DNA from 2 places in the Exiguobacterium sp. s157 genome. Region 1 is predicted to be linked to the other one. Evidence: riboswitches for the same ligand, from Rfam matches in the RefSeq annotation. Region 1 holds a riboswitch; the other holds the start of a gene.

Region 1 (7,350 bases):
CCGAATCGGTCTCGAGCGCGTTCAAGGCGAGCGCACACACTTCCGAACATTCTTTCGTCAGCCGGATACACTCGGCGACCATCAATAAATCCTCTTCTTGTAAACATTTTGAGAAACAGTGATTGCTTGCCCGCATACAGTCGATGACGGCTAAAATGGTCTCTTCGACAGAGGCACGATCCATAGTAAGTCCCCCTTAGAATAATGATGTCTTACAATCATTACCCGCTACCAGGTGACTTAAACCGGGCGGAGACGCAAAAAAGTCACCCCTCAAATGAGTGGTGACTTCCATAATGGAGCATAGCGGGCTCGAACCGCTGACCTCCACGCTGCCAGCGTGGCGCTCTCCCAGCTGAGCTAATGCCCCGTTCGAAAATTATTATATCATCCTAGTAAAACATTTGGCAATGGGTATTTTTAAATTTTTTTGAACAAAGTTTAATCGGGCGTAAACGTGGGAAAATTATGGGTAATGTTATTCTACGAAAGCAGGTGTTATCTATGGAAATGATTTTACTCGCACTCTTACCTGCCTTGATGTGGGGGAGTATCCCACTCATCGTCTCGAAAGTCGGCGGCAAGCCGATTCAACAGTTAATCGGGACGACGATTGGGGCGATGGTGATGGCGGTCATCATCGCACTCGTCTTCAATCCGGAGTTCACGACGCTCGCAATCGTGACCGGCTTCATATCTGGTGTGTTCTGGGCACTCGGGCAATATTTACAGTTCCAGTCGTTCCAAATTTTAAGTGTATCGAAAGCGATGCCGATCAGCACCGGGATGCAACTCGTCGGGACGTCGTTGTTCGGGGTCATCGTGCTCGGCGATTGGAAGACGACGACCGAGTTGTGGCTCGGCTTTTCTGCGCTCGTGTTGATTATCATCGGGGCGGCACTGACGTCATACCAACAACAAAAAGATGGCGATAGCAGCGGCGCCTTGAAGAAAGGTTTGCTCGTCCTGCTCGTGTCGAGTATCGGTTATGTGACGTATGCCGTCTTGACGAACTATTTCGAGGTCGACGGCATCACGGCCATCTTGCCGCAGTCGGTCGGGATGTTCGTCGCGGCGCTCTTGTTCAGCCTGCGTGAGAAAGATGTGAAGAAGTTCGACCCGAAGACGTTCAAAAACATTTTGGCCGGTCTCGCTTGGGGGATCGGGAACTTCGGGCTGTTCGTGTCAAGCGGTGAGGTCGGCATCGCGACGTCATTCGCCTTGTCCCAATTGAACGTCGTCGTGGCGACGCTCGGCGGGATTTATCTATTGAAAGAAGAGAAGACGACGAAAGAACGGGTCTTCGTCTTTATGGGAATCGGGCTCATCGTCGTGGCCGGATTCATGCTCGGGATTGCCAAGAGCTAAAAAGACGGGTCAGACGACCCGTCTTTTGTTTACCAGGCTTGCTCGATGAATGCGTCGCGCCCAGATTTCTTCCGGTCCTCTTTATAGTGGGCCGGATTTTTTTTATGGAAGTCTTGATGATATTCCTCGGCCGGATAGAACGTGTCGGCCGGTAGAATCTTCGTGACAATCGGCTGTTTGAAGCGTCCGCTCGCCGCGAGCGCGTCGCGACTCTGTTCTGCTTTCACGCGTTGGTCTTCCGTATGATAGAAGATGGCCGGCGCATATTGGCTGCCGCGGTCTTGGAACTGGCCGCCGTCATCGGTCGGGTCGGTCTGAATCCAATATAGTTCGAGCAGTCGTTCATAAGCGAACAGCGTCGGGTCGAACGTGATCTCGACGACCTCATAGTGTCCCGTCGTCCCTGTCTTCACTTGTTCATACGTCGGGTCATTGACGTGACCTCCCGTATAACCGGATACGATTGACTCGATGCCAGGTTGTTCCTCGAACGGCGTCACCATGCACCAAAAACAGCCGCCTGCGAATGTTGCTTTTTCCATTAATAAGTCCCCCTCATGTTCATTTCCAAAAAAAAGCGCCCATGTCATCGACATGAGCGCTCTGTCATATCGGCCAAGGCAAACTGCCTTGCTGGAAGTAGCACCTTGCCGAAGCAGGTTGCTGTGAAGTCATAGAGCCAGGTCTCTCGTTCACTCGAGATATCGATATGTAGTTGGTGAGAGCATCATACCATCAGATTTGAAGCGGCGTCAACGGTTTGGTTTGCGTCGAAGTTGGACCAAGGTGGCGCCGAGAATCAAGATGACGAGGACGATGGAGAGCGGTAGCGTATACGGAGCGTCCCCGGCATATAGCTGTAAGAAGAACAAGGCAAAGACGGACAATAAGACGAGAACGTACGAACGGTTCATAGTAACCTCCCTTTTCTTTCAGTGTACCAAGTTACATATTCGTTGGCGAACGAAAACAGGAAATCATGTGGCGATAGCGAATACCATCGAGTGACCAAAGGAGGAATCTATATGACTGAACCAAACACATGTTTCGAACTCGATATCGAGACCGCCCATCGCGGATATAAAGAAGGAACGTTCACGGCGCGTGACGTGACGGCCTATTATTTGACTCGAATCGCCCAGTTGAACGATAAGCTGAGAGCGGTCATTCAAGTGAACCCGGACGCCTTGTTCGAGGCCGAGGCGGCCGACCGGGCGTTTCGACGAGGTGACCGCTTGCCGTTGCTCGGCATCCCGGTGTTGATTAAAGACAATGTCGAGACGGCCGGATTGATGAAGACGACGGCCGGGGCCGTCGCCCTCGCGCATCACTTCGCCGGCCGGGACGCCCATCTCGTCCAAAGCCTGCGCGCGAGCGGGGCCATCATCCTCGGGAAAGCGAACTTGTCCGAATGGGCCAACTTTTTGACCGAGGGCATGCCAAACGGCTGGAGTGGGGTCGGTGGCCAGACGCTCAATCCATATGGGGACAAGCTCGATGTCGGAGGGTCGAGTTCAGGTTCGGCGTCAGCGGTCGCGGCCAACTTGACGTTGCTCGCCGTCGGCAGCGAGACGAGCGGCTCGATTATCCACCCGAGCGTCCATAACGGAATCGTTGGTATCAAACCGACCGTCGGGTTGATTAGCCGCAGCGGCATCATCCCGATCTCCCGGTCGCAAGACACGGCCGGCCCGATGGCACGGACACTCCGGGATGCGGTGCTCGCCCTTGAGGCGATGGTCGGGGAAGATCCCGCTGACCCAGCGACGGCGCATCTTCCGGCCGGTCCGCCTTACCGGACTTGTCTCGATGAGCGGCAAGCAGTCGGGATGCGTGTCGGCGTCGTCAAGACCGATTTGTCGGAAGAAGAGCAGGTGCTCTACGACGAAGCAATCGCATTGCTGAAACAGAGCGGCATCGAGGTCGTCACCGTCGAACTGCCGTCGAAAGCAGGGCTCGACCAAGGGGATATCCTGTATCATGAGTTCAAGCTCGGAATCGAGGCGTATCTCGCCTCGACGAAGCTCCCGTATGAGACGTTGTCGGATTTGATTAACTGGAACAACAGTCATCCGGAGACGATTCCGCACGGACAGAAGACGTTCGAGAAAGCGAACGAACAATCGGGTCGCTTGATTGAGGACGCCTATTTGATGCGCCGCCTCGACGACGTCTATCACGCCAAGACGGACGGCATCGACCGATTGTTGGCCGAGCAGGAACTTCATGCGCTCGTCTTGCCGCATGACCACAATTATGACATGGCGGCGAAAGCCGGCCATCCGACCGTCACGATCCCGTATCGCTTGAAGGCGAGCGGGGCCCCGTTCGGTCTATCATTCACCGGGACGAGCTATGCCGAACGCGACTTGATTCGTCTCGCCTATGCGTTCGAGCGTCACGTGACACGTCCCGTCCCACCGTTATAAGAACGTTGCACCGGTCGTCCACGTCCGCTACAATGGTACGTATGCGGATTGAAGAAAGGACAGATAGCAATGAAACCATCTATATACGGGCTGACATTCGATCAGCTGACGGAAGCGTGCGTCTCTTGGGGATACAGCGCCTTCCACGCTAGACAAATCTGGGACTCGCTCTATATCGACCGAGTCAAGCACATCGAGGACATCTCGGTACGGGCCGAGGTACGTGAGGCGCTCGCCGCCGAATACGTCATCTCGACGCAAGACCTGTTCGTCAAACAAGAAGCGGGCGACGGGACGGTCAAATTTTTACTTAAACTGCATGACGGACACTATATCGAGACGGTGCTCATGCGTCACAAATACGGACGTTCGGTCTGTGTGACGACGCAAGTCGGCTGCAACATCGGCTGTAGCTTCTGTGCGAGCGGTCTCTTGAAGAAGACGCGCGATTTGACGGCCGGCGAAGTCGTCGAACAGATCATGACCGTGCAACATTATTTGGACGAGGTCGGGGAAGGTGCCCGCGTCAGTCATATCGTCGTCATGGGAATCGGGGAACCGTTCGATAACTTCGATAACTTGGTCGATTTCCTCCGTGTCGTCAAAGACGAACGCGGACTCGCCATCGCACCGCGTAAAATCAACGTGTCGACGAGCGGTCTCGCCGACAAGATTTACAAATTCGCGGACCTCGATCTTCGCATCAATTTGGCGCTGTCACTCCACGCCCCGAACGATGCGTTGCGGACGCAAATCATGAAAATCAACCGGGCGTTCCCGCTCGACAAGCTCATGCCGGCCATCCGTTATTACGTCGAGAAGACGAACAAACGCATCACGTTCGAATATATTCTCTTATCGAAAGTGAACGATTTGCCGGAGCACGCCGAGGAACTCGCCGACTTGATTGACGATATTAAAGACAAGTCATACGTCAACTTGATTCCGTACAATCCGGTCAACGAGCATATTCAGTATGAGCGGAGCACGTCTGAGGACATCATGGCGTTTTATGACGTCTTGAAGAAGCGGGGCATCAATACCGGTGTCCGTCTCGAGCACGGGACTGATATCGATGCGGCCTGTGGCCAGTTGCGCAGCAAGCATATGAATGTCGAAGGCGCAAAATGACAGGGACTCCTTGAATCTCATGATTCAAGGAGTTTTTTTGTCTTCTGCCCTAGAAGGATGCCGGCCCGGTTCAATATTTTTCTTCCGAGCGGTTGCTATTTTGGGAAATGTTGAATAGAGATTGCCCCCTCAGGGAATAGTCACTTGAAATCAATGTAGAGAGTGGAGGCAATTCAATGGAGACAGTAAACGCTGCGTTATGGATTCGAGTTCGAAATACGCTTGGGGAAGGCCCGTGTTGGGATGCGGAACTGAAACGCTTCTATTGGGTCGATATCGAGGGACATACACTTTGGTGGTACGATGAGAAGGAAGATGAATTGTCGTCGTTCGATATGGGACAACAGATCGGGTTCGCGGTCCCGAAAGTGACGGACGGCGTCGTCGTCGGCTTGAAAGACGGGATTTATGAGTGGGACGAGACGTCAAAAGAGCTCGATAAAATCGTCGAACTCGACGACCCGGAAGGAAAGCTCCGCTTCAATGACGGTAAAGCCGACCCGTACGGACGCATCTTCGCCGGCACGCTCCATCTTGAAGACGAGGCGGAACAAGCGACGCTATACCGCCTGAATCGCGACGGCACGACCGAGGTCATGTTGAGCGAGTTGACATTATCGAACGGACTGACATGGTCACCCGACCATTCGACGTTCTATCATATCGATACACCGACCGAGACGGTCCGTAAATACGCCTTTGACTTGAAGACGGGTACGCTCGGCGAAGGGGAGGCCATCATCGATTTCACCGTCGAGGAAGGATTCCCGGACGGCATGACGTCCGATGAGGAAGGGTTCTTATGGATTGCACACTTCGCCGGCGGCCGCGTCTCGCGCTGGAACCCGGAGACGGGTGAAAAAGTGCTCGAGGTGCTCGTGCCGGCCCCGAACGTCACATCGTGCTGTTTCGTCGGTGACGACTTGAACCAACTCGCCATCACGACGGCTCGTGAAGGAATGGATGACGAGGCACTCAAAGCCCATCCGGACGCGGGGTCGGTCTTTAAAATCGATACAGACGTGAAAGGGATGCCGCTCTATCGGTTTGGACGATAAGGAGGTAAAGAGATGGTGAAGCGATTGCTCGTTCGTGCAGGCATCGGTTTGGCACTCGCGGCAGTGGCCCGGGTCGGGATTCAAAAACTATTGGATTCGAACCAGGAAGACGACCACACGTATTTGAATCCGCGCTGGGATGAGGCCCCGAGTGTCGATGCCGATAAGGATGAGGATGAGGTCGGTCTGACGCAGCTCGATTCGATTTATCGGGCCGAGTGGCAAGCGAACACGTATCCCCGCTCCGAGGCGGAACGCAAGGCGTTGGAAGAATAGGGAAAGGAACACGTCCGGGAACGGGCGTGTTTTTTCTTGACAAGACAAAGGTGACCCGTCATTATCTAAAGAGTAATGATTACGATTTATGAGTGAAGATACATGAAACGAATTCCAATCACGGTGCTGTCCGGTTATTTAGGGAGCGGCAAGACGACATTGATGAATCATCTGTTGAACAATCGGTCCGGCAAGAAATATGCGGTCATCGTCAACGACATGAGCGAGTTGAACATCGACGAACGATTGATCGAGCAGAACGGTTTCTCGCGGACGGACGAAAAATTGGTCGAGCTATCGAACGGCTGCATCTGTTGCACGCTCCGTGAGGACCTGCTCGAAGCGGTACAGGAGATCACGAACGACCGTGAGCTCGACGGGATTATCATCGAGTCATCTGGCATCTCAGAACCGATTCCGGTCGCTCAAACGTTTACATACGCCGATGACGCCCTTGGCATCGACTTGACGAGCCGTGTCTATATCGATGCGATGGTGACGGTCGTCGATGCGTATCGGTTCTTGAAAGATTTCAACTCGGGCGAGTCGCTTCATGAACGGAAGCAGGCCATCGATGAGACGGACGTCCGCGAAGTCGTCGACCTGCTTGTCGACCAAATCGAGTTCGCGGACATCATCGTCTTGAACAAGGCGGACCGCGTGACCGAGACAGAACTCGGTGAGATGGCCGGGCTGTTGAAGGCGCTCAATCCAACCGCCAAACTGTTGACGTCAGTTTACGCGAACGTGGAGTTGACGGAGCTGTTGGACGTCAATCTTTTCGATTTCGAGCAGGCGATGCACGCCGCCGGCTGGATTCAAGAACTAGAGGCCGAGACACACACACCAGAGACGGAGGAATACGGCATCAGTTCGTTCGTCTATCGCCGCCGCCGTCCGTTTCATCCGGAGCGGCTCCACGCCTGGATCGAGGCGTTCCCGGATCAAGTCGTCCGCGCCAAAGGTTTCTTATGGATCGCCTCCCGGAACGACATCGCCTGCCTGTTCTCGCAAGCGGGGTACGCATCGACGCTCGAACACGCGGGACGTTGGCTCGCGACGCTGCCGGAGGAAGAGCGGAGTCTCAT
Region 2 (7,350 bases), on a different contig from region 1:
AACGTCCGCAGCGGTGTCGACGATGGTTGCCCCCGCATCGACATACTCCATATTTGTGAAGCCGCTACCGACGCCCGCTTCTGTCTCGATGAGGACCTCGTGTCCAAGTTCAGTTAATACGGCTGCACCCATCGGCGTCAAGGCGACGCGGTTTTCGTTGTTTTTAATCTCTTTCAATACCCCGATTTTCATGTAAAGTTCCCCTTTCTCTACTGACACAATTTGTTCACACCTCTAGTATAGACCCATCCGAAAACGCTGTCTTTAGCATGGATTCTAAAAGTGATAACGCCCACTTTGTGAAAAAACACAAAGTAGGCGTTAATCGTCTTGGCGGTATTGACCGGCCTTAATGGCAAGATAAACGGCGGCCCGTTCAGGGAGCGAGACTTGGGTGATGTTCGTCAGTTCTTCAATCCGCCGAATCCGGTAGAGCACGGTATTCGGATGGATGTGAAGATGAGCGGCGACACGCTTGACGTTCCCATCAAAATAGAAATACCATTCGAGCGTCGTGACGAGTTCAGTATGATGCGTGACGTCATACGCCTGTAGGCGCTCGATGGTCGGATGCGTCTCGAGACGAAGCCCGATGCGTCGGGCCAAATCGGGAACGAGCTGATAAATTCCGATCTGTTCGAACGTGCGCGATGTCGCAAGCTCATACGGGAATTTTCGGCGAAGCGACGTGACGCGTCGTGCTTCTTCCATCGCCGCATAGAGCATGTCGCTCTCAAAAAAACGTCGACTGATGCCAAGGCGCGGCTCCGCTTCAATGAACTTGTCTCGGAGCTGCGTTTCAAAGCGGTCGGCCCACTGCAAGAGCGCCGTTTCTTCCTCGGCCAAGTCCGATTTCATATAATGCCAGACGAGTAACTGCTGGCCATCGATCGCGTGCAGGACGACTTCAATCGCTTGCTGGGTCGCCAATACATAAAACAGTCGTTCCGCCAGTTGCGGGGTGACCGGCTGGGCACATTCAATCACGGTGAGGCGGCTGGCGACGGCAATCGGTGCGAGCTCATTCAAGCGATCGCGGTGGGATGGCGATAAGACGGGAGTGGCCAGCACTTCTAAAAAGAAACGTTCCAATTCGGCGTCGATGCGCCGTTCGTGCATCGCGATGGTCATCAGCAATTTTTTGGCGATGTTCGCCCCTTCTTGTAGGACGGTGAGTTCTTGTTCTGAGAACGGCGTCGTTCGGGCCAGGCTCCAAATGTAACCGAGCACGTCACCTTGTTGCTTGATGACGACGGCCGCCCGCTCACTGAGACCAACGGCCATTCGGGCCGGGATAACGACCGGTTCGTCGCGGTCGATCACTTCTTGAAGGATGCCACTTTCCCATAAGTCTTCGATGACTGCTTCCGGGACACGGCGGCCGATAATCGTCGCGATTCGTGCCGGGTCCGTCGAGTCGGGGTGGGTGCTATAGGCCAGTAACTGATGGTGTCGATTCTCAATCGTGATGGGGGCCCGAATCGCTTGCCCGATTGCTTCGGCGAGCGTATCGAGCGACTCATAAGATTTCTGCAAAAAAGGCATGTCGATTCCTCCTCTCTTTCACTATACCGTCTCTGTTGTGAAAGTTCACAAAAAGATGGTGAGTTTTTAGAAGGGGGGAACGACATGCCTGCATCATTCACATTAAATTGGGAAAAACAGTCCGACCACGAGACCGAGTAAAGCCCCGACGATGACTTGGAACGGGGTATGACCGACCAGCTCATTTAAGATGGGCGTCTCGTGCTTGATTCCTTTGAAGTAGTCGTTCAACAAGCGGGCCTGGAATCCGACCGCCTGACGAACGCCGGTCGCATCGTACATGACGATCGTCGCGAAAATCAAGGCGAGTGCGAACATACTGGAATCGATTCCTTCGACTCGACCGATGACGGTCGCTAAGGCGACGACGGTCGAAGAGTGGGAACTTGGCATCCCACCCGAGGCAAACATGATTTCTAATTCAAAATCTCGTGTTTTAATGAGTTCGGTTACGAGCTTGGCTGCTTGTGCGATGAACCAAGCGAGCAAGGCGGCGAGTAAAGGTTCGTTAAAGAGCAATCGATTCACTTCCTGTCTGACAATGGTATCTACACTATACCCGATTCTGTCATCGGCTAGACGTAAAGTTTCTGTCAAAAAAGCACCTCGAGCGTAGGCTCGAAGTGCTTTCTGGTCGATTTTTGTTACCCGACGACGCCTTCAGTCTCCTGAAGTTTGTCCGCGATATTCTCGATGATATAGCGGTTACGTGGATGCTCCTGGCACTCTTTCGAGCATGAACGCATTTGTTTCGGTTCACACTCTTCACAACAGAAGTGTTGGGCATTACACACCGGGTTGGCACAATTAACGTAGCGGACCGTCTTCGTTCCGCAGTGCATGCACTCCGAAACCACGGACGGGTTGACCGTGTTGACCGGGACGTTGATGCGCTCGTCAAAGACGTAAAGCTCACCTTCCCAGTCTTCGCCTTTCGTGGCTTCGTCTTTGCCGTACATGGCGACGCCGCCTTTAAGGTGGAAAATGTTGTCGTGACCTTGGTCACGCATATATGCGGTAAATTTCTCGCAACGGACGCCTCCGGTACAGTACGTGAGTAACGTTTTCCCTTCGTAGAGGTCCTTGTTCTCTTCGAGCCAATCTGGCATGTAACGAGAAGCCTCTACATCGATTTTGATCGCGTTTTTAAAGTGACCAAGATCGTACTCGTAGTTGTTACGAACGTCGAGGATGACGACATCGTCGCGATTCATCATCTCTTTCCATTCTGCCGGTTCGAGGTATGCACCGTGCTGTTTAGGCACGTCGAACTCACCATCAAAGCGCCACGTCACAAGCTCTTTCTTATGACGGACAAAAATTTTCGAGAACGCATGCTCTTCGACCTCATCGATTTTGAACTCGATGTCGCTGAATAGCGGGTTCGCTTTCAAGTCGTTCATGTACTGCTCGGTCTGTTCCCAAGTTCCAGAGCACGTCCCGTTGATTCCTTCGGAAGAAATCAAGATGCGTCCTTTGATACCGAGGTCCTTGCAATACTTGAGGTGCTCTTGTGTGAGCGTTTCTGGGTCTTCGATATTGACGTACTTATAGTACAGTAAGACCCGCATTGGTTTTGTTTCCATGTGTGTTACTCCCCTGTGTTCAGTTTTTTGCAGGAAAACGAACGTTGGGTTGTGTCGTTCGACGAACGGACTTGCCTGCAACCACAAGTCCATATTATATGATAGATATCACAGCGGAATTTCGCAAATACTTTTTATTTTTTTACGGCGGTGGGCAGGGGGATGCGTCTTCCTGAGCGAAATCGGGTAAAAAGGGAATAACGAAAGTTGAAGGTGGAAACTGACATGCTGACATCACTCCAACAATATATTTTAAACTTGATTGAATGGCTACAAGGACTTCCGGGCGGACCTTGGGCAGGACTCGGGGCACCTTTCCTGGAAGCCATCTTTCCATTTCTCCCGCTCGTCCTCATCATCTCGGCGAACGCAGCAACGTACGGTTTTTGGCTCGGGACGTTATTGTCGTGGGTCGGAAGCTTGCTCGGGACGATTCTTGTGTTTGCAGCTGTTCGCTACGTCTTTCGAAAGCCGATGACGCGATGGCTCGAGAGGCATAAACAAGGCGTCTATTGGCTCGAACGCATCAATCATATGAGTCCGGTCTCGCTCGGATTTCTCTACTCGCTCCCGTTCATTCCGGTCAGTTTGATTACGTATTTACTCGCCCTCATCCAAATGCCGCTCCGGACGTTCATTATGGCGGCCGGGTTTGGGAAGTTGCTCGTCGTCTTGATTTTCTCTGTCATCGGTGACCAGTGGGAAGAGTTTATCCAAAGCCCGTTCCGATTATCGATGCTCGTCCTGTTGCTGTTCGTTCTGTGGGTAATCAGCCGCGGACTCGAAGAACTGCTCAAACGGCGTGCCTTCAGAAAACGTAACGAGCAGCTGAAACGTGAACTTGAAGCGAAACGACAAACGACCTTGTGAAGCGACAGCTTCACAAGGTCGTTTTCGTTAAGCGCGTTTTTTGAAACGCGGGAAGTTAAAGGCGATGGCCAATCCTCCGCAAATGAACAACAAGAACGGATAGAACATATACGGCACGAGCGCCGGTGATGCCGTGTTCGTCAGTTCGGCCGCAATGAGAAGCTGTGCCCCGTAAGGCAGCAGACCTTGGACCCCGCACGAGAAGATATCGAGTACACTCGCAGACTTTTTACGTTCGATGTCATAATCGTCGGCGATGTTCGCGGCGAGCGGACCAGCCACGAGAATCGAAATCGTGTTGTTCGCCGTCGCGACGTTTGTCGCACTGACGAGCCCGGCGATGCTCCACTCCGCGCCGGCCCGTCTTTTAATTCGGGACGTGAGCGCGTCACGCAAGTACGTGAGTCCGCCGTTGTGCGAGATGAGTCCGACGAGCCCACCCATGAGCAATGTCAGGAGTGAAATCTCGGCCATGCCCATCATGCCGTCCGCCATGGCGGTGACGTACGTGGTGACGGCTAGACTGCCATCCAATAGACCGATGATGCCGGTTAGGGCGATGCCGCCGAGCAAGACAAGGATGACGTTCATTCCCGTCAAAGCGAGCACGATAACCGCTAGATACGGAATCAACTTATACCATTCAAACGCCGCCGGCTCGATGGTCGATTCTCCGCTCGATAGGGCAGCGAGTAAAATCGTTGTGATGACGGCTGCCGGCAAGACGATCCAAAAGTTGGTCCGGAACTTGTCGCGCATGTTCGTCCGCTGGGTGCGGACGGCTGCAATCGTCGTGTCCGAAATGAACGACAAGTTATCCCCGAACATGGCACCCCCGACGACGGCGGCCGCCGCGATAGCGATATTGACGCCGCTCTCCTCATGGATGCCGAGAGCGATCGGCGCCAGTGCGGCGATCGTCCCGGTCGACGTACCCATCGCCATCGAGATGAAGGCTGCGATGACGAATAGGCCGCTCAATAGGAGCGAGGGCGGTAGTAACGTCAATGCCGCATTGACGGTCGCGTCAATCGCACCGATTGCTTCGGCGACGCTTGAAAACGCACCGGCGAGCAAGAAGATGAACACCATGATGAGGATGCTCGGGTTCCCGGCACCTTGGGCGACGCGTTCGACCGTCTGGGTGACGCTCCCTTTCGTCATCATCGCCGCGACGATCACGGCAATCAAGGCCGCGATCAAGACGGGGAATTTATAAAAGTCGTCATAATAGATGCCTGCCCCGATAAAGAAGACGAGGAAGACGAGTAAGGGCAAGAGCGCCCATTTGTTAGCTGTTGGTTGTTCCAATCGATTCACCTCATTCATAAAAATAAAAAGAGAGCCTTCTGAAAAAAGGCTCTCTCGACAAGAAACACTTTTTTCATCTTTCGAGCAGACCGCTCGCTGGATTTGGCACAGGTTACCCGCTGCCGAGACGTCATCGGGCCAGTCCCTCAGTCTCTCTTGATAAAAAAGTTGTGATATTTAGTTATAAGACACGTTCCCTAACGTACCTGTTTCAAATCTGCTTGTCAATAGCAAACCCCCACGCGATGAACGTGGGGGCGAGTCAGGTCGTTAAGAAATTATAATGGGCGACGCGGTTGCGACCGGCGTATTTCCCGCCGACGTAGAGCGCGCGGTCGGCGTTACGAATCGTATCGTCAAGACGTTTGTCGCCGAACGACTGAATCGTATCGACACCGATTGAAGCGGTGACGGGTATATCGATTCCGTCGACGTGGAACGGTTTGTTCTCGATTTGTTGGCGGATGCGCTCGGCGATCTCGACGGCGGCCTCAACATCACAACGGTTTAAGAGCAAGATGAACTCTTCACCGCCGTAACGGGCGGCAAAGTCTTCGGTGCGGAGCACTTGACGAATGCGGCGACCGAATTCTTGGAGCACACTGTCTCCGACTTGGTGACCGTGCGTGTCATTGATTTTTTTGAAGAAGTCGATATCGAGCATCGCGACGGAAATCGGATACATCGAGCCGTCCGAGATCTGTTGAATCCCGTATTCATAAAAAGCCCGCGCATTGGCAAGCAGCGTCAAGCTGTCCGTCCGGCTCTCAGTATAGAGGCGGTCGCGTTCATGACAACGACTGATCGTCCGATTGAACGACTTGAGCAGTTTGACAATCTCGCGTTGAATGATGGGCGGATAGCCATAGACGTGCTCGCCCGTCATCACAATCCACGTGCGGATTCCTTCGATTTCCTCGGAACGGACCGAGATGAAGCTATGATAGTCTTCATTAAATTCGTTCGACAGCGGGGCGTCCCATTCGAAGCGCATCTCGTACTCGACCGAGGCTTCGTTCGGATAGGTTGCATCGAGTAATTCAAAGACGACATGGCGATCGATCGGCTGGCGCGTCTTCAAATCAAAGTAAAGTGTGCGATCAAACAGTTTGAACTCGACGTACCCTTCATCGTACTCGTTGAGTCGCTCACATTGACTGAGGAACACTTCGATGGCTTGTGCCTCGCTTTGCGATAGCGATACGGCTTCTTTTGCTTCATCATATTGTTCAATCAACGATTTGAAGGCGTCTTGTCGACCTTTTTGAATGATGAGTCGCTTAATAAAGAACGTGAGTGCGGCGGCGATACTGCTGACGACGAGCAAGTTTGTCTCCCGGAAGAGCGAGGCCGCCAAAATGAAGACGAGACTGACGATATACGTGTAAAACGCGATGCTTAAAAAGTCGCGGACCGGGATGTCGACGCGGAACCACCAGCCGACTTGATACTTTTGGACGACCGTGTTCAAAATGATGGCAATAATCAAACCGGCAAGCGGGAGGAACGATTCTTGGGAATAGAATCCGAGACCGGTCACACCACCAAGTGCCAAGTAGACGCTGGCCGGGATGGCGATTTCCAAAAATGACGTGATGGCATTCCACGGATACGTAAAACGGAACCGTCGAAGCGCGACGCGCGGTTTCAAGTTGACGAACTGGAAGACGAGTAGTCCAATCTGATTGACGAACAGCGCTGTCTCAAAATCAAAGAATAGAAAAATAATTAAGACGATACTTTCTGAAAAGGTAAAGTAGACGCCTTTCCGTTCAATGGAGTCCATTTGAAAAATAATGACGAGCAACGCGATCAAGATGAACGGTAACGGCTCGATGGCCGGCATGTTCAATACGCCTGTAGCGAACAAGATGAGCGTCAAACCGAATAGCATACTCCAAATACTCCAACCAAGGACGGACATCTTGCGGAAATGGTTCATGGTTCCCTCCTATGTGGGAAAAATTCAATTATGTATGGTAGGAGATTCGGCACAATCACGCCTGAGTCCTGCCTATCCATCATAATGGCGGAATTC

What was found. A riboswitch is a leader RNA that binds a small molecule or an ion and turns the genes downstream of it on or off. The one in region 1 is predicted to bind S-adenosylmethionine.
Region 2: it holds a riboswitch for S-adenosylmethionine, as region 1 does, so the genes downstream of both, KNP67_RS07390 (Na+/H+ antiporter NhaC family protein) here and msrA (peptide-methionine (S)-S-oxide reductase MsrA) in region 1, are expected to answer to the same signal.

What each region holds. Positions count from the first base shown of each region.
Region 1 covers NZ_JACSLQ010000005.1:122,194-129,543, forward strand. The annotation lists gene KNP67_RS10790 (four-helix bundle copper-binding protein) at 1-184, opposite strand, end outside; tRNA gene KNP67_RS10795 (tRNA-Ala) at 298-370, opposite strand; gene KNP67_RS10800 (GRP family sugar transporter) at 505-1,368, shown strand; gene msrA (peptide-methionine (S)-S-oxide reductase MsrA) at 1,398-1,910, opposite strand; SAM riboswitch class I at 1,975-2,076, opposite strand; gene KNP67_RS10810 (hypothetical protein) at 2,121-2,282, opposite strand; gene KNP67_RS10815 (amidase family protein) at 2,394-3,797, shown strand; gene rlmN (dual-specificity RNA methyltransferase RlmN) at 3,867-4,928, shown strand; gene KNP67_RS10825 (SMP-30/gluconolactonase/LRE family protein) at 5,105-5,986, shown strand; gene KNP67_RS10830 (hypothetical protein) at 5,999-6,262, shown strand; gene KNP67_RS10835 (GTP-binding protein) at 6,365-7,350, shown strand, end outside.
Region 2 covers NZ_JACSLQ010000003.1:42,794-50,143, reverse strand. The annotation lists gene ald (alanine dehydrogenase) at 1-192, opposite strand, end outside; gene KNP67_RS07410 (PucR family transcriptional regulator) at 322-1,545, opposite strand; gene KNP67_RS07405 (divergent PAP2 family protein) at 1,648-2,073, opposite strand; gene trhO (oxygen-dependent tRNA uridine(34) hydroxylase TrhO) at 2,190-3,131, opposite strand; gene KNP67_RS07395 (TVP38/TMEM64 family protein) at 3,357-4,001, shown strand; gene KNP67_RS07390 (Na+/H+ antiporter NhaC family protein) at 4,029-5,330, opposite strand; SAM riboswitch class I at 5,383-5,478, opposite strand; gene KNP67_RS07385 (GGDEF domain-containing protein) at 5,575-7,254, opposite strand.